Regions from separate parts of the Bradyrhizobium sp. CB1717 genome, predicted to be linked through region 2. Evidence: predicted binding sites of a transcription regulator. Region 2 holds the regulator's gene; each other region holds the start of a gene.
What was found. Region 2 encodes PhoB, which activates phosphate uptake and scavenging genes when phosphate is short. Its sites were predicted from a motif close to TGTCATNNANCTGTCAT; they were not measured.
Positions count from the first base shown of each region.

Region 1: QA649_RS26325 (RNA degradosome polyphosphate kinase) is a predicted target of PhoB. The motif match lies at 2,948-2,964, and genes of this name have one in related genera.
Region 3: QA649_RS27630 (acetoacetate decarboxylase) is a predicted target of PhoB. The motif match lies at 1,910-1,926, and genes of this name have one in related genera.

Region 1 covers NZ_CP121666.1:5,518,371-5,523,586, forward strand. The annotation lists gene purN (phosphoribosylglycinamide formyltransferase) at 1-355, opposite strand, end outside; gene purM (phosphoribosylformylglycinamidine cyclo-ligase) at 355-1,428, opposite strand; gene QA649_RS26315 (CDP-alcohol phosphatidyltransferase family protein) at 1,585-2,127, shown strand; gene QA649_RS26320 (DnaA/Hda family protein) at 2,219-2,896, shown strand; gene QA649_RS26325 (RNA degradosome polyphosphate kinase) at 3,038-5,216, shown strand, end outside.
Region 2 covers NZ_CP121666.1:8,934,670-8,939,885, forward strand. The annotation lists gene argF (ornithine carbamoyltransferase) at 1-346, opposite strand, end outside; gene QA649_RS41585 (aspartate aminotransferase family protein) at 346-1,554, opposite strand; gene QA649_RS41590 (GcrA family cell cycle regulator) at 2,009-2,521, shown strand; gene phoB (phosphate regulon transcriptional regulator PhoB) at 2,771-3,478, opposite strand; gene phoU (phosphate signaling complex protein PhoU) at 3,501-4,217, opposite strand; gene pstB (phosphate ABC transporter ATP-binding protein PstB) at 4,229-5,047, opposite strand; gene pstA (phosphate ABC transporter permease PstA) at 5,044-5,216, opposite strand, start outside.
Region 3 covers NZ_CP121666.1:5,785,560-5,790,775, forward strand. The annotation lists gene QA649_RS27625 (transporter) at 1-849, opposite strand, end outside; gene QA649_RS27630 (acetoacetate decarboxylase) at 961-1,743, opposite strand; gene QA649_RS27635 (patatin-like phospholipase family protein) at 1,967-3,142, shown strand; gene QA649_RS27640 (TadE/TadG family type IV pilus assembly protein) at 3,348-4,013, opposite strand; gene QA649_RS27645 (TadE/TadG family type IV pilus assembly protein) at 4,013-4,573, opposite strand; gene QA649_RS27650 (pilus assembly protein TadG-related protein) at 4,583-5,216, opposite strand, start outside.

The DNA of each region.
Region 1 (5,216 bases), 3.4 Mb from region 2:
GGAACGACGGCAGCAGCGAGGGATGGATGTTGAGCATCCGCCCGTACCAGGCTCTGGTGAACTCGGCCGTGAACAGGCGCATGAAGCCGCCGAGGCAGATCAGCTCGATGCCATGCTGGTCGAGCGCGGCCTGCAGCACCTTTTCGAAGCCGGCGCGGTCCTTGCCGAACGGCTTGCTTTCGATCACCAGCGTTTTGACGCCGCTCGCCCTGGCCCGTTCGAGCCCGAGCGCATCGGCCTTGTTCGAGATGACGAGCGAGATCTCCGCCGGGAAATCAGCCGAGCTTGCGGCCTTGATCAGCGCGGCCATGTTGGAGCCGCGACCGGAGATCAGGATGGCGACGCGGCGCTTCATCACAGCGCCAGATCGAGGTGACCGTTATAGACGACGCGGTGCTCGCCCTCGGCCGGGATCACGGTGCCGAGCTGCGCCACGGTCTCGCCGGCGTCGGTGAACACCTGGATCACCTTGTCGACCTTGTCGGGCTCGACGATCGCGATCATGCCGATGCCGCAGTTGAAGGTCCTGAGCATCTCGAGCTCGGCGATGCCGGCCTGCGCCGCCAGCCATTTGAACACCGGCAGCACCGGCAGGCGCGCGAGGTCGATGCCGACGCCGAGATCCTTCGGCAGCACGCGCGGAATGTTGTCGGTGAAGCCGCCGCCGGTGATGTGGGCGAGCCCTTTCACCGCGCCGGTCTCCCGGATCGCCCGCAGGCAGGATTTGACGTAGAGCTTCGTCGGCGTCAGCAGCGCGCCGCCGAGTGTCATGACGGGTGCGAACGGCGCCGGGGCCTCGAAGCCGAGGCCGGATTGTTCCACGATCTTGCGCACCAGCGAGAAGCCGTTGGAGTGCACCCCCGACGAGGCGAGGCCGATCACGGCGTCGCCCGCGGCGATATCCTTGCGCGGCAACAAGGTACCGCGCTCGGCGGCGCCGACGGCAAAGCCGCCGAGGTCGTAATCGCCGTCCTTGTAGAGGCCGGGCATCTCGGCGGTCTCGCCGCCGATCAGGGCGCAGCCGGATTCGCGGCAGCCCTCGGCAACGCCCGCGACGATCGCGGCGGTGGCCTCCGGGTCAAGCTTGCCGCAGGCGAAATAGTCGAGGAAGAACAGCGGCTCGGCGCCCTGTACCACGAGGTCGTTGACGCTCATGGCGACGAGGTCGATGCCGATCCCGCCATGCAGGCCGGTCTCGATCGCGATCTTCACCTTGGTTCCGACGCCATCGGTGGCGGCAACCAGGACAGGGTCCTTGAAACCGGCCGCCTTGAGGTCGAACAGGCCGCCGAAGCCGCCGATCTCGGCCTCGGCGCCGGGGCGCGCGGTGGCGCGCACCATCGGCTTGATCAGGTCGACCAGGCGGTTGCCCGCATCGATATCGACGCCTGAATCGGCGTAAGTGAGGCCGTTTTTGCGGTCGGTCATGCCCGATTTCCAGTGGGTTTGCGGCTGGTTACGTCGAATTCCGGGGACGCGCAATGGCAAGCGTGGCGCCCCGCCCTATACTATGTAGAGATATCAACCGGTTCAGCCTCCCATGGGGCCGGATTCGAGGTCAGGCCGGGTGCCGGGAAGCGCCGCGTGAGTATTCCGAATATCATTACCCTGGGCCGCATCATGCTGGTCCCGATCATTGTCTGGGCCATCGTGTCGAGCCAAATGGAGGTGGCGTTCGCCGTCTTCCTGATCGCTGGTATCAGCGACGCCGTCGACGGCTTCCTGGCCAAGCGCTTCAACATGCGCAGCGAGCTCGGTGCCCTGCTGGATCCGCTCGCCGACAAGGCGCTCCTGGTCTCGATCTATCTCGCCCTCGGCATCTGGGGCGACATCCCGCGCTGGGTCGTGATCCTGGTGGTGTCGCGCGACATCATGATCGTCACTGCGGTGATCGTGTCCTGGCTGTTCGACAAGCCGGTCGAGATGAAGCCGTCGAAAGTATCCAAGCTAAACACAGCCGCGCAGGTCGCCTACGCCGCCCTGGTGCTGGCGTCTCTTGCCTTCGGCTTCAAGCCTGCGCCCTATGATATGATCATGATGGGCCTCGTCACGGTCTTCACGCTCTCCTCCGTGTCGCTCTACCTCGTCGAGTGGCTGCGGCACATGAGCACGATCGAGGCCAAATGAGGTGGGACACGGCCCCGCAAACGGCCAACTCCCGCTCGATGAAGTCGAATCTCTGAACGAAGCCGGCACGCCGGCATGGAGTAAAGCAAGCGTGGCAGGCCGCGTTCACCCCCGACAATTGGCGTTTTCGCTTCCGCATGCGGAGAGCCTCAGCCGGGACAATTTCCTCGAAGGCCCCGCCAACGCCGCCGGCCTCGCCTTGATCGACGGCTGGCCGGAATGGCCGAACCGCATCATGTGGCTGGCCGGCCCCGAAGGCAGCGGCAAGAGCCATCTCGCCGCGATCTGGGCCGAGGAGGCCGGCGCCCGCTCGACCACCGCCAATGCGCTGAGCGCCGCGGGCGTTCCGGCCGCACTCGCCACCGGCGCCCTGGTGGTCGAGGATCTCAAGGCCGGGGATTTTGACGAACGCGCCCTCTTCCACCTGATGAATCTCGCCCGCGAGGACGGCGCCTACGTCCTCTTCACCGGACGTAACGCCCCGGCCTCGCTCGAGATCGACCTCCGCGACCTGCGCTCACGGCTGCGCGCCGTGCCTGTCGTCACGCTGCTGCCGCCCGACGACCAGCTGTTCCGCGGCCTGATCGTCAAATTCTGCGCCGACCGTCAGCTCACCGTGGACGAGACAGTGGTCGGCTACCTCGCCACCCGGCTGGAGCGGTCTTCGGCGGCCGCCCGGCAGGCCGTGGAATTGCTGGACAGCGAGGCCCTGCGCCTCGGCCGTCCCGTCACCCGGGCGCTGGCCGTCGAGCTGCTGCGGGACGCCTGACCCCCGCCCGGGTTCAACACCGCTTGACGGCGCCGAGCGGCGGAACATCAATGTCATCGAAACGTCATCGCTCTAACACATGCTCCCGCCGGTTTTGCGCATAAGTCGCAAATTGGGGTGAACTGGATGGACCGACTTCTCATGGACTCTGTGCAAGCCGTTGAAATCAAAGAAAAAGCCCCAGAGATCGAGGGCCTTCCGGCGATCGCATCGAGCCCCGAACGGTTCATCAACCGCGAGCTCTCCTGGCTGCATTTCAACCGCCGCGTCCTGGAGGAAGCGGTCAATCCCAGCCACCCCATGCTGGAGCGGGTGCGATTCCTGTCGATTTCAGCGAATAACCTTGACGAGTTCTTCATGGTTCGCGTCGCCGGCATCAAGGCCCAGGTGCGCGAGGGCATTGCCGAGCGCGCCCCCGATGGCCTGACGCCCTCCGAGCAGCTCGCGCTGATCAACCGCACCGTCTCGCAGCTCGCCTCCGACCAGCAAGCGATCTGGCGCGACCTGCGCAGTACGCTGGCCGATGTCGGCATCGTCCTGGTCGACGGCAAGGACATCACCAAGGCGGAACGGACCTGGGTCGAGGACTACTTCCTCAACAACGTATTCCCGCTGCTGACGCCGCTGGCGATCGACCCGGCCCACCCCTTCCCGTTCATTCCGAGCCTCGGCTTCACCATCGCGCTCCAGCTCACCCGCGCCGCCGACGGCAAGCAGATGAACGCGCTGATCCGCATGCCCGGCAAGATCGACCGCTTCATCCGACTGCCGTCCGAAGGCAAAGCCGTCAGGCTGATTTCGCTGGAACAGGCTACTGCCCTGTTCATCAACCGCCTGTTCCCCGGCTACAATTTGCACGGCCAGGGCGCCTTCCGAATCATCCGCGACTCCGAGCTCGAGATCGAGGAAGAGGCCGAAGACCTCGTCCGCCTGTTCGAGACCGCGCTGAAGCGCCGCCGCCGCGGATCGGTGATCCGGCTCGAGATCGACGCCAAGATGCCGGAAGAGCTGCGCAGCTTCGTGCAGCACGCGCTCTCGGCCGCCGACGACGAGGTGTTCCTGGTCGACGGCGTGCAGGCGATGAACGAGCTCTCGCAGCTCACCCGCCTCGACCGGCCCGACCTCGAATTCACCCCTTACGTGCCGCGCCACCCCGAGCGCGTGCGCGAGCATGGCGGCGACATTTTTGCTGCGATCCGGCAGAAGGACCTCGTCGTCCATCACCCCTACGAATCCTTCGACGTCGTGGTGCAGTTCCTGCAGCAGGCCGCGCGCGATCCTGACGTCGTCGCGATCAAGCAGACGCTCTACCGCACCTCCAACAATTCGCCGATCGTGCGCACGCTTGCGGAAGCCGCCGAAGCCGGCAAGTCCGTCACCGCGCTGATCGAGCTCAAGGCGCGCTTCGACGAGGAGGCCAACATCCGCTGGGCGCGCGACCTCGAGCGCGCCGGCGTGCAGGTCGTCTACGGCTTCCTCGAATTGAAGACGCACGCAAAGCTCTCGATGGTGGTGCGCCGCGAGGGCGGTAGCCTCACCACTTACGTTCACACCGGCACCGGCAACTACCACCCGGTCACCGCACGTATTTATACCGACCTCTCCTACTTCACGTCGGATCCGACCATCGGCCGCGATGCGGCGCGCGTGTTCAACTTCATCACCGGCTATGCCGCGCCGAGCGATCTGGAAAAGATGGCGGTATCGCCGCTGACGCTGCGCAAGCGCATCATCGAGCACATCCAGGGCGAGACCGCGCATGCGCGGCACGGCCGTCCCGGCGCGGTCTGGATGAAGATGAATGCACTGGTCGACCCCGACATCATCGACGCGCTCTACGAGGCCTCGCAGGCCGGCGTGCAGGTCGAGCTCGTGGTGCGCGGTATCTGTTGCCTCAGGCCCGGCATCCCCGGCTTGTCCGAGAACATCCGCGTCAAGTCGATCATCGGACGCTTCCTGGAACACGGCCGAATCTACTGCTTCGGCATGGGCCAGGGCCTGCCGAGCGCGAAAGCGGCTGTGTATATCTCCTCCGCCGACATGATGCCGCGCAACCTCGACCGCCGCGTCGAGGTGCTGTGTCCGCTGCAAAATCCCACGGTGCATCAGCAGGTTCTCGAGCAGATCATGGTCGCAAATCTGAAGGACAATGAGCAAAGCTGGCAGTTGTTGCCGGACGGGTCCTCAACGCGTATGAAGGCCGCGAAGGGCGAGGAGCCTTTCAACGTCCACAACTACTTCATGACAAATCCGAGTCTGTCTGGCCGTGGAAAGTCGCTCAAGGAATCCTCGCCGCGTCGTCTCACGCGCCGGAACGAAC
Region 2 (5,216 bases):
GCTCCAGCAGCGCATCATGGTTGAGGATGCGGATCATGATGGCGTCGACATAGCGCGACAGCACGCGCGCGGTGTCGGCGATGGTCTCGCCGCGGCCGAGCTGCATCTCGGCGCCGGTGAGCATGATGGGCTCGCCGCCAAGCTGACGCATGGCGACGTCGAACGAGACGCGGGTGCGCGTCGAGGGACGCTCGAAGATCATCGCCAGCGTCTTGCCTTCGAGCGGCTTCACCGGCTGATGCGCCTTCTGCTTCGCCTTCATGGCGGAGGAGGCGTCGAGCATGCTCTTGAGCTCCGACAACGGCAGCTCGTTGATATCCAGGAAGTGCTTCGGCGACCTGCTCATCAGCTTGCCGCCCGCTTGGTCTGGCTGGACGAGATCGCAGCGCAGGCGCGCTCTAACCGCGTGACGCTGTCCTCGATCTCGGCTTCGGTGACGATCAAGGGCGGCAGGAAGCGCACGACATTGTCGCCGGCGCCGACCGTCAGCAGTTTTTCATTGCGCAAGGCCGCAACGAGATCGCCCGAGGGCACCACAGCCTTGATGCCGATCAAGAGGCCCTCGCCACGCACTTCGCTGACGACGTCAGGGTGACGGTCGATCACGGAGGCGAGCTTCTGCTTGAGCAGCAGCGACATCTTTTGGACGTGGTCGAAGAAGCCGGGCTTGAGCATGACGTCGAGCACGGCATTGGCAGCCGAGATCGCCAGCGGATTGCCGCCGAAGGTCGAGCCGTGCGAGCCGGGGCCCATGCCGGCTGCCGCCTCCGCGGTGGCCAGCACCGCGCCGATCGGGAAGCCGCCGCCGAGCGCCTTGGCGAGCGACATCACATCAGGTGTAACGCCGGTGCGCCGATGGGCGAAGAGATCGCCGGTGCGGCCCATGCCGGTCTGCACCTCGTCGAAGGCGAGCAGCAGTCCCTTCTCGTCGCAGAGCTGACGCAACGCCTTGAGGAAAGCGGGCGTCGACGAACGTACGCCGCCCTCACCCTGGATCGGCTCGACCAGGATGCCGGCGGTCTGCGGACCGATCGCCTTCTTCACGGCTTCGATGTCACCGTGCGGGACCTGGTCGAAACCGTCCATCGGCGGACCGAACCCTTCGAGATATTTTGCAGATCCCGTCGCAGCCAGCGTCGCCAACGTGCGGCCATGGAAGGCGCCCTCGAAGGTGATGATGCGGTAGCGCTCCGGATGACCCTTGGAGAAGTGATGATGGCGGACCAGCTTGATCACGCCTTCCAGCGCCTCGGCGCCGGAATTGCAGAAGAACACGAAGTCCGCGAAGCTTTCCTGGCACAGACGTGCGGCGAGTTTCTCGCCGTCCGGGCTCTGGAACAGGTTCGACATGTGCCAGAGCTTGGTCGCCTGCTCCTGCAGCGCCTTGACCAGCGCGGGATGGGCGTGGCCAAGCGCGTTCACCGCGACGCCCGAGGTGAAATCGAGATAGCGCTCGCCATTGGTCGCGATCAGCCAGCAGCCTTCGCCGCGCTCGAAACCGAGGTCGGCCCTGGCGAAAACGGGGAGCAAATGCGGCGCGGCGCTGTTAGTCATGACGATCACTTGATGTTGCGGACGGCCTCAACGCGCTCACGCAGCGCACCATTGACCGGCCCGGAAAACGAAACGTGCCGCCTTTTAAGGGCGGCACGTGACACTATCTTATGCCGGGTAGAACGGGTGTCAATGCCGCCCGAAAGCCCCGCGAAACGCTGAATCCGTAGTCTTGCGGTGCCGGATTTGCGGGGTTTTTGCCACGGAACATGTGGAAGCGAGTCGGCTGACTCTTGCGCGTGAGTCACGCCATATTGTAGCGTTTGGCTTGTCAGATACGACATCTCGTGCAGCAGTTCTGATCCTCTAAGTCCTCATGTACCGGCGTAAACGTTCGGGCGTTCTGGTTACGCCCGGCGAGCCTTAAGGGATTCTGGCGGCACGGGTTTTTCGAGGCTTAGGCATTCGCCGCAAGGCGCCAGGACGGCAGCCGCACGGCGAGGGAAAGGGTGCAATGACGGTTTTGACCTGGTCCGACGATCGCGTCGAGCAGCTGAAAAAGCTCTGGGAGGCCGGATTGTCGGCCAGCCAGATCGCAGCCGAGCTCGGCAACGTGACCCGTAATGCCGTGATCGGCAAGGTGCACAGGCTCGGCCTGTCCGGCCGCGCCAAGAGCCCCTCATCGGCAGCTCCCCGGCCGCGCAAGGCGCGTCCGGCTCAGCACATGATGCGGGTCAGCCGCCCCATCGCACGCGGCAACACCGCGCTGGCACAGGCCTTCGAGGTCGAAGTCGAGGCGGAGCCTGTGACCTACGACAACGTGGTGCCGATGAGCCAGCGGCTGTCGCTGCTCGAATTGAACGAGGCGACCTGCCACTGGCCGGTCGGCGATCCCTCGAGCCCGGATTTCTTCTTTTGCGGCGGCAAGGCGCTGTCGGGCCTGCCCTACTGCGCCCAGCACTCGCGCGTGGCGTATCAGCCGGCGGCGGACCGCCGTCGCGCGCCGGCCAAGCCGGGCACGCGGTGAGCTTGTTCTGAGATCAAGAAGCAGCCGTCACACGATGACGGCTCAACACACTCCGCTGTCGTCCCGGCGAAGGCCGGGACCCATAACCACCGAATGCGGTTTGGCGAAGACTCTCTGTGACGCGGCTGCGCCGCGCAACTTGCACCGCGCTTCATCGATAGATCACGCGGTATGGGTCCCGGCCCCCGTGCGCAATTGCGCACTCGGCCGGGACGACACCCATGCTGCGGCAATAGCCCCCAAACCAGCTTACGTCTGCTCGGCCTTCGCAAAGCGATCGTCGAGCGCATAGCCGGCGCCGCGGACGGTGCGGATCGGGTCCTGCTCGCGACCGAGATTGAGCAGCTTGCGCAGGCGGCCGATATGGACGTCGACGGTGCGCTCGTCGATGTAGATGTCGCGGCCCCAGACGCTGTCGAGCAACTGCTCACGCGAGAACACGCGGCCGGGATGCTCCAGGAAGAACTCCAGCAGGCGATATTCGGTCGGGCCGAGATCGATCGGCCGGCCCGAGCGCGCGACGCGGCGCTTGTCGCGATCAAGCTCGATGTCGCCATAGGCGAGCACGGTGGCGAGCCGCTCAGGGCTCGCGCGCCGCAGGAGGCCCTTCACGCGCGCCAGCAGCTCCGGCACCGAGAACGGCTTGACGATGTAGTCGTCGGCGCCGGTCGCAAGCCCGCGCACCCGCTCGCTCTCCTCGCCGCGCGCGGTGAGCATGATGATGGGAAGCTGCTTGGTCTCGGGACGGGTCCGCAGCCGCCGGCACAGCTCGATGCCCGAGAGGCCCGGCAGCATCCAGTCGAGCACGATCAGGTCGGGGATGTGCTCCTTGAGGCGGGTGTCGGCATCGTCGCCGCGCATCACCGTCTCGACGTCATAGCCGTCGCCTTCGAGGTTGTAGCGGAGAAGCTCGGTGAGAGCTTCCTCGTCCTCAACCACCATAATGCGTGCGCCCATGGTGTCGTCGCTCCTTAAGTCTTCAGGTATTCGGGACCGTCGTGGCGAAGGTCGTCATGTCGCCCTTCGGCCGCTTGTCGGTGATGGCCTGGCCCTCGATCATGTAGAACACGGTCTCGGCGATGTTGGTGGCGTGATCGCCGATCCGCTCGATGTTCTTGGCGCAGAACATCAGATGGATGCAGAACGAGATGTTGCGCGGATCCTCCATCATGTAGGTGAGGAGCTCGCGGAACAGCGAGGTGCAGATGGCGTCGACTTCCTCGTCGCCCTTCCACACCGCCATCGCAGCCGGCAGATCGTGCGCGGCATAGGCGTCCAGCACCGACTTGACCTGCTGCTGCACGAGGTCGGTCATGTGCTCCAGGCCGCGGAACAGTTTGAGCGGATGGAAGTCGGCATCGAGCGCGGCGACGCGCTTTCCCATGTTCTTGGCGAGGTCGCCGATGCGCTCGAGATCGGTCGCAACGCGCATGGCGCCGACGATCTCGCGCAGATCCACCGCCATCGGCTGGCGGCGGGCGATGGTGAGCACGGCGCGCTCCTCGATCTTCTTCTGCAGCGCGTCGAGCTCGGCGTCGATGGTGACGACGCGCTGGCCGAGCGCGACGTCGCGGCGGATCAGCGCATCGACGGAATCGACGATCATGCGCTCGGCGATGCCGCCCATCTCGGCGACCAGGCGGGTGAGCTCCTGGAGGTCGGTGTCGAAAGCCTTTGCGGTATGTTCAGAACCCATGTCCCGTCTCCTCAGCCGAACCGGCCGGTGATGTAATCCTGCGTGCGCCGATCGGTCGGCGACGTGAAGATCTTGCTGGTGTCGTCGAACTCGATCAGCTCGCCGAGATACATGAAAGCGGTCTTGTCGGAGACGCGCGCCGCCTGCTGCATGTTGTGGGTGACGATCGCGATCGTGTAGTTCTCGGACAGTTCCTGGATCAGCTCCTCGACCTTGGCGGTCGAGATCGGATCGAGCGCCGAGCAGGGCTCGTCGAACAAAATCACTTCAGGCCGCACCGCGACGGTGCGGGCGATGCAGAGGCGCTGCTGCTGGCCGCCGGAGAGCGACAGGCCCGAGGCGTTGAGCTTGTCCTTGACCTCGTTCCACAGCGCGCCGCCGCGCAGCGCCTTCTCGACCCGGTCGTCCATCTCGGACTTCGAGATCTTCTCATAGAGGCGGATGCCGAAGGCGATGTTCTCGTAGATCGTCATCGGGAACGGCGTCGGCTTCTGGAACACCATGCCGACGCGGGCGCGCAGCAGGTTCAGGTCCAGCTTCGGGTCGAGGATGTTGGTCTGGTCGAGCATCAGCTGACCGGTGACGCGCTGGCCCGGATAGAGGTCGTACATCCGGTTGAAGATGCGCAGCAGGGTCGACTTGCCGCAGCCCGACGGGCCGATGAACGCCGTGACGCGGTTGCTGCCGAGCGTCAGGTTGATGTTCTTCAGCGCGTGGTGCTCGCCGTAATAGAAGTTGAGGTTGCGCACCGTCACCTTGGCGGGCGCTTCCGGCAACGGCTGCGAGGCCAGATGGGCGTTGGAACTCACGGATACGGAAAGATCGGTCATTTTGCAGTCCTCTCGGCGCCGAGGATGCGCGCGCCAATGTTCAGGGCAAGCACGGTGATCGTGATCAGCAGCGCGCCGCTCCAGGCGAGCTGCTTCCAGTAGGCGTAGGGGCTCTGCACGAAGTTGTTGATGGTAACCGGCAGGTTCGCCATCGTCTTGTTCAGGCCGA
Region 3 (5,216 bases), 3.1 Mb from region 2:
CACGATCGAGAGCGTGTGGAGGTGGCGATTGCTCTCCTCCTCGTTCTTGAAGCGCAGCTCCTCCTCGAGCAGGCGGCTGCGCTCGCGCAGCTCGACGATGTCGTGATCGAGCCCGTCGAGCCGCTGCGCCAGCTTGCCGGCGTGGATACGAAGCGCGGGCGAGAGGTGGTCGGTGTTCTTCTGGTCGAGGCGGTGGAACAGCACGCGCAGACCGGTGAGCTGACGATGCAGCCGGACGCAGGTGCGGCGAAGGCGGCCGAGGTTGCGGCGCATCTCGGACTTGGCCTCATCCGCCAAAATGCGTTCCTCGATATCGTCGATCTCCTGGCCGAGCTTGTCGACCATTCGGTCGAGCGTGTCGGCGACCTCGTCAACGATCTTTTCCAGGAGATGGGCGACATTGTCGACGCGATAGCCGCCTTCGAGCACACGCCGCGTCGCGTCCGCCGAGCACAGCGCCTGATGGCGGCCGCTGACCAGGAGCCGCTCGGTCATGGCGAAGCGCAGGAACGCGGTCTCCTCCGTCGCGCTGTCGATCTCGCGGACGAGATCGGAGAACACGCCGTAGACGCAATGATCGATGACGTGGAGCTGCTGGAACGTGTCGTGCGAAAGCAACAGATCGCGCGCCAGCGGCGGCAGGCTGGACGCCGCAATCCATGGACGCACGCGCGCGTCCGTCAGGTTGAAATGCAGCCAGAGGCGGCCGTCATGACTGAACTCGATCGGCCGGTCGATCGGCAGCGCCTCTGCGCTGCCGTCGCTGTGCAGGCGGAACGCCCACACCAGGCCGGGAATGGCGGGGTCAGTGTCCGATATCGCGCTGACAAGCTTCGCCGGCTCAGCCATGGATAGCCCCAACCGTCAACAAATGCCCCGTCGCCGGACGATGGCTGACGGCATCGCCCGGCTCCACGCGGGTACTCAATTACGCCAGTGTTACAGTTTGATGATGGCGCCCTACTCTGCGGCCAGCCCCGTCGCCGCCATTGCTTCGGCTTCCTTGACATAATCGTGCACGACACGGCCGAACGGCAGCGTCAGGTCGGCGATGTAGTGGTGCGCACCGAGGCAGCGGCGGACCGGGAAGTCCGCAACCGGCGCGTTGACGTGCGGCACCAGGTGCAGCCTGCCGGGTCCCATCCAGGAGCCCTTCGGCACGATGTCGACAAGGTTGATCGCGACAAGCTGGCAGACTTCCAGACGACCGTCGACGCCCGGAATCATCTTCAGATTGATTTGCGTCTTCGACAGGGTGGCGCGGGTGAGATCGCCGTTGCCGGCCATGCTCTCGTGCTTGTAGCCCATCGTGCCCATCGCGACGAGCTGGCCGGCATACTCCAGCGTGCCCGTCAGCGTGTCCTTGACGATCTCGAGCTTGGGATGGGCGTACTTCTTGGGAAAACCCCAGATCTCGCGGCCGGCCGCGATCGGCGGATCGTCGTCCAGGTACATCTGCGAGACGAAGTTGACCTCCTCGCCGTCGAGGCGCGCGGGGATGACGAGGCCGGATTCGGTGTAGCTGCCGAAGCCGGAGGAGTCCGGCATCTTGATCCATTCGTAGTGAACGATGGGCTGGTCGATCGGCTCCAGCGGCTCAGGCAGGCCGGCGCGGATCAGGTCCGGGTCGGTCTCGTAGGTGATGACGAGGAATTCGCGGTTTACGAAGCGGTAGGGCCCGGCCGGATAGCTCGGCCCGGCGGCCGGCATGGACGGAAGTCTCAGCACATCTTCCCTGCGCATCGCTGGTCTCCTGATGTCTGTGATGCCCGCCCGGCAGCGTCAGGCGGTGATGCAAATTGCTAGCCGCACTCGTTGACTGCGATGTGAAGGATTTCCGTCAGGCCCACGACCGCCGGCATTCCCGTTCCGGTTGACGCGCATGCAGGCGATGCATCGGCGCCGAAATTGTCATCACGCCGTCACCGCAGGACGCAATCGTTGTAGACACGCAGGAGGCATCACCATGGACGCCCGCACATCGGAGCCGACCTACTCAACGCATCAGCCTCCCTCACGCGGCTGGCGCCCCGAGCGCTGCGACCGCGTCGCGCTGGTGCTGCAGGGCGGTGGTGCCCTCGGCGCCTACCAGGCCGGCGTTTACCAGGCGCTGCACGAGGCCGGCATCGAGCCCGACTGGGTCTGCGGCGTCTCGATCGGCGCCATCAACTCCGCCATCATCGCCGGCAACCGGCCGGAGCAACGGCTGGAGGCGCTGCGCATCTTCTGGGAGCGCATCACCAACCGCAAGATCTGGCACTACACGCCCGACGGCGACGTCTTCCGCCAGTGGCGCAACCTCACCAGCGCGTGGATGACCTCCACCCTCGGCCAGCCCGGCTTCTTCACGCCCAATCAGGTCAACCCCTGGTTCAGCCCGGTCGGCGCCAAGACCGCCACCAGCTATTACGACACGATGCCGCTGAAGGAGAGCCTGCGCGAGCTCGTCGACTTCGACCTCATCAACGAGAAGAAGGTCCGCTTCGCCGTCGGCGCGGTCAACGTGCTCTCGGGCAACTTCATCTATTTCGACAACGCCCATGACGAGATCGGTCCGGAGCACATCATGGCATCGGGCGCCCTGCCCCCGGCGCTGCCGATGGTGCGGATCGGTACCGATCATTTCTGGGACGGCGGAATCGTCTCCAACACGCCGCTGCAGCACCTGCTCGACCAGGAGGACGCGCTCAATTCGCTGGTATTTCAGGTCGACCTGTTCAGCGCCCGCGGCGTGCTGCCGCGCTCGATCCAGGACGTTATGGCCCGCCACAAGGACATCATGTATTCCTCGCGCACGCGGCACAACACCGACGTCTACCGCCGCACGCACAACCTCAAGGTCCTGCTCTACAAGGCGCTGGCGAAGCTGCCGGACGAACAGCTCTCCGAGGAGGAGCGCCAGCTGAAAGCGAGCCTGCGCAACATGCCGGAGATCGCGATCCTGCATCTGATCTACCAGCAGAAGGCCTATGAGGGCGACGCCAAGGATCACGAATTCTCGGGCACGTCGATGCGCGAGCACTGGACGAGCGGCTTTGAGGACACCAAGCGCACCCTGAAGCGCCGCGACTGGATCAAGATGCCGGACGAAGGCATGGGCCTCGTGGTGCACGACGTGCACCGGGAGACGGAGAGCGCCTAGCGCGCTTCGCGGGGCGCTCAAATATAAAAGTGCGAAAACAACCCCATGCACAGTAGACTGGGCGTGGCGGATCAATGACTTGGCGAGTCCGCCAGGTCATTTGACCCGTCGGGCAAAACAGGGGCATAATGCGACTATTCCGAATCCCTCCTCCGCCATTCCCGCAGAAGAGCGTGATCGGGCTGGCGCCGCCGTGCGCGACGCCTTAGCAGCTCTTCTGCTGCAAGTGCTGGATGCAGGTGCAGGTCGTCGACGTCGACCAATACTTCACGTCGTAGTACGGAAAGCTCGACGAGGTTGGGCTGTTCGTCGAGCAGCGCGGGAACAGGTAGTAGCTGTCGCTCAGCTTCACGGTGCCGGCGATGGTGTAGCCAAGGTTCGTCGTGTAATTATAGCTCACCTCGCTCAGAATGAGCGAGATGTTCTTATTGCTGGGATTGTTCGGGTCAGGTGCGGTGAACGAGGACAAGGTCATCGGGTCCCCCTTCTTTCTCGCCGCCGACGTATTGGTCGACTCGCTCCATTGCACGGTCGCGTTTCCACTGCCGTCGGTGGAGACTTGAGACACCGTGATCGTAATCAGCGAAGCCCCGCTGGAATCCTTGACGGCATAAGGCGCCATGATCGCCTGCGCCGAGCCGAGAATGGCTTGCATGCGGGCCGTGCTGAGCGACGTGTTCTGCGTGACCATGTCGGCGACACTGTGCGCGGTGGCGCTGACCTTGACGTTCATCGCCAGCCCGTTGCCGAGCTCGACGCCGCCGACGTAGAGCACCAGCATGAACGGCGCTACGATGGCGAACTCCGTCGCGGCAACAGCGCGGTCGTCGGCTAGCAGGCGCCGAGCGCGAGACGACAAGGCGGCGATCATCAGGAAGCTCCTGGCTCGTTCTGGAACGCGGCCGATGACATGAGCAGCCGGTTGCCGGTCGAAAGGTTCGAGAGGTTGAAACCGAGCGGCCCCAGCATGACGGGCCATACGTACATCACCCGGAGAACGACGATGTCGCCGGCATCACCCGGACTGTATTGCCAGGTGTTCGTGACGGCTCCCGAAGCGTTGAAGGTCAAGGTCGGCATGGCGGTGTTGGCGCCGGACCACGAGTTGGCCACCTGCAGGTCGACCATCAGACCACTGCAGGTGAACAGGATCGAGATCTGATCGCAGACCTTCTGCTTGAAGGCGGCCTGGGTCATCTGCGCGGACTGCACCTGCCCGGTCATGACCAGGCGCGCCGACTGACGCGCGATGTTTTCGAGCAGCTGTTGGGCAAAGAAGACGAGGAAGGTCTGAAGGAGCGCGATGATGAGGGCGAGGAACGGCGCGGCCACGAGCGCGAATTCGACGGCCGTGGCGCCCCTGCTGTCCCGCGCGAAAGCAGCGCAGCGATTGCGGCGTCTCTTGGTTGTTGCAACGTCCGGACCGGTCATAACGCTTCCCTACTGCACCAGGCTGGCCGTGCTGGACGCGACCTTGATGAAGAGGTCCGTCAAGGCCGCGGAAATATCGCCGCCGGTCTGAACACTTTTATAGAAACCAGGCGAGGCGCATGCCTGGAGGTTTTGCGCAATCTTGCCGGTTGAGGAAGTAGGCTGGTCGTACTTGTCGATCCAGGTCATGTACCAGTTATCCGTTTTCTGGATACCGGTGGCGGGATCGGCAATGAGCTGCAGATACTCGGTATAGAGGACGGCGATCTTGATGCCCCGGTTCTTGATGGTCGTGCACATCGTCGTGTCGAGCGGTTGCTGGCATCGACTGTTGGAGGCGAAGCTCGCGTTGGGGCAAGTCGCGGAGATCTTGTCTTCGACGCCGTCGGTGACGAGGAACACCACTTCCTGCGGCGTATCTCCCGACGCGTTACTGCCAAGCCCGGGAGTGGGCATGATGTCGTTGATGCTTTTGAGCGTGCCGGCGATATCTGTGCCGTTGTCGGTCTTGCAGTTGGTTGTCGGAACGACGCAGTTCTGGTAGGCGACCGGCATCAGCGAGATGTTGTTGACCTGGGCTCCGGCAAGGCTCGGGGTGGTCAGCTTGGCCAGTTCGTTCAAAGTCAGGTCGAAGGTATAGAGC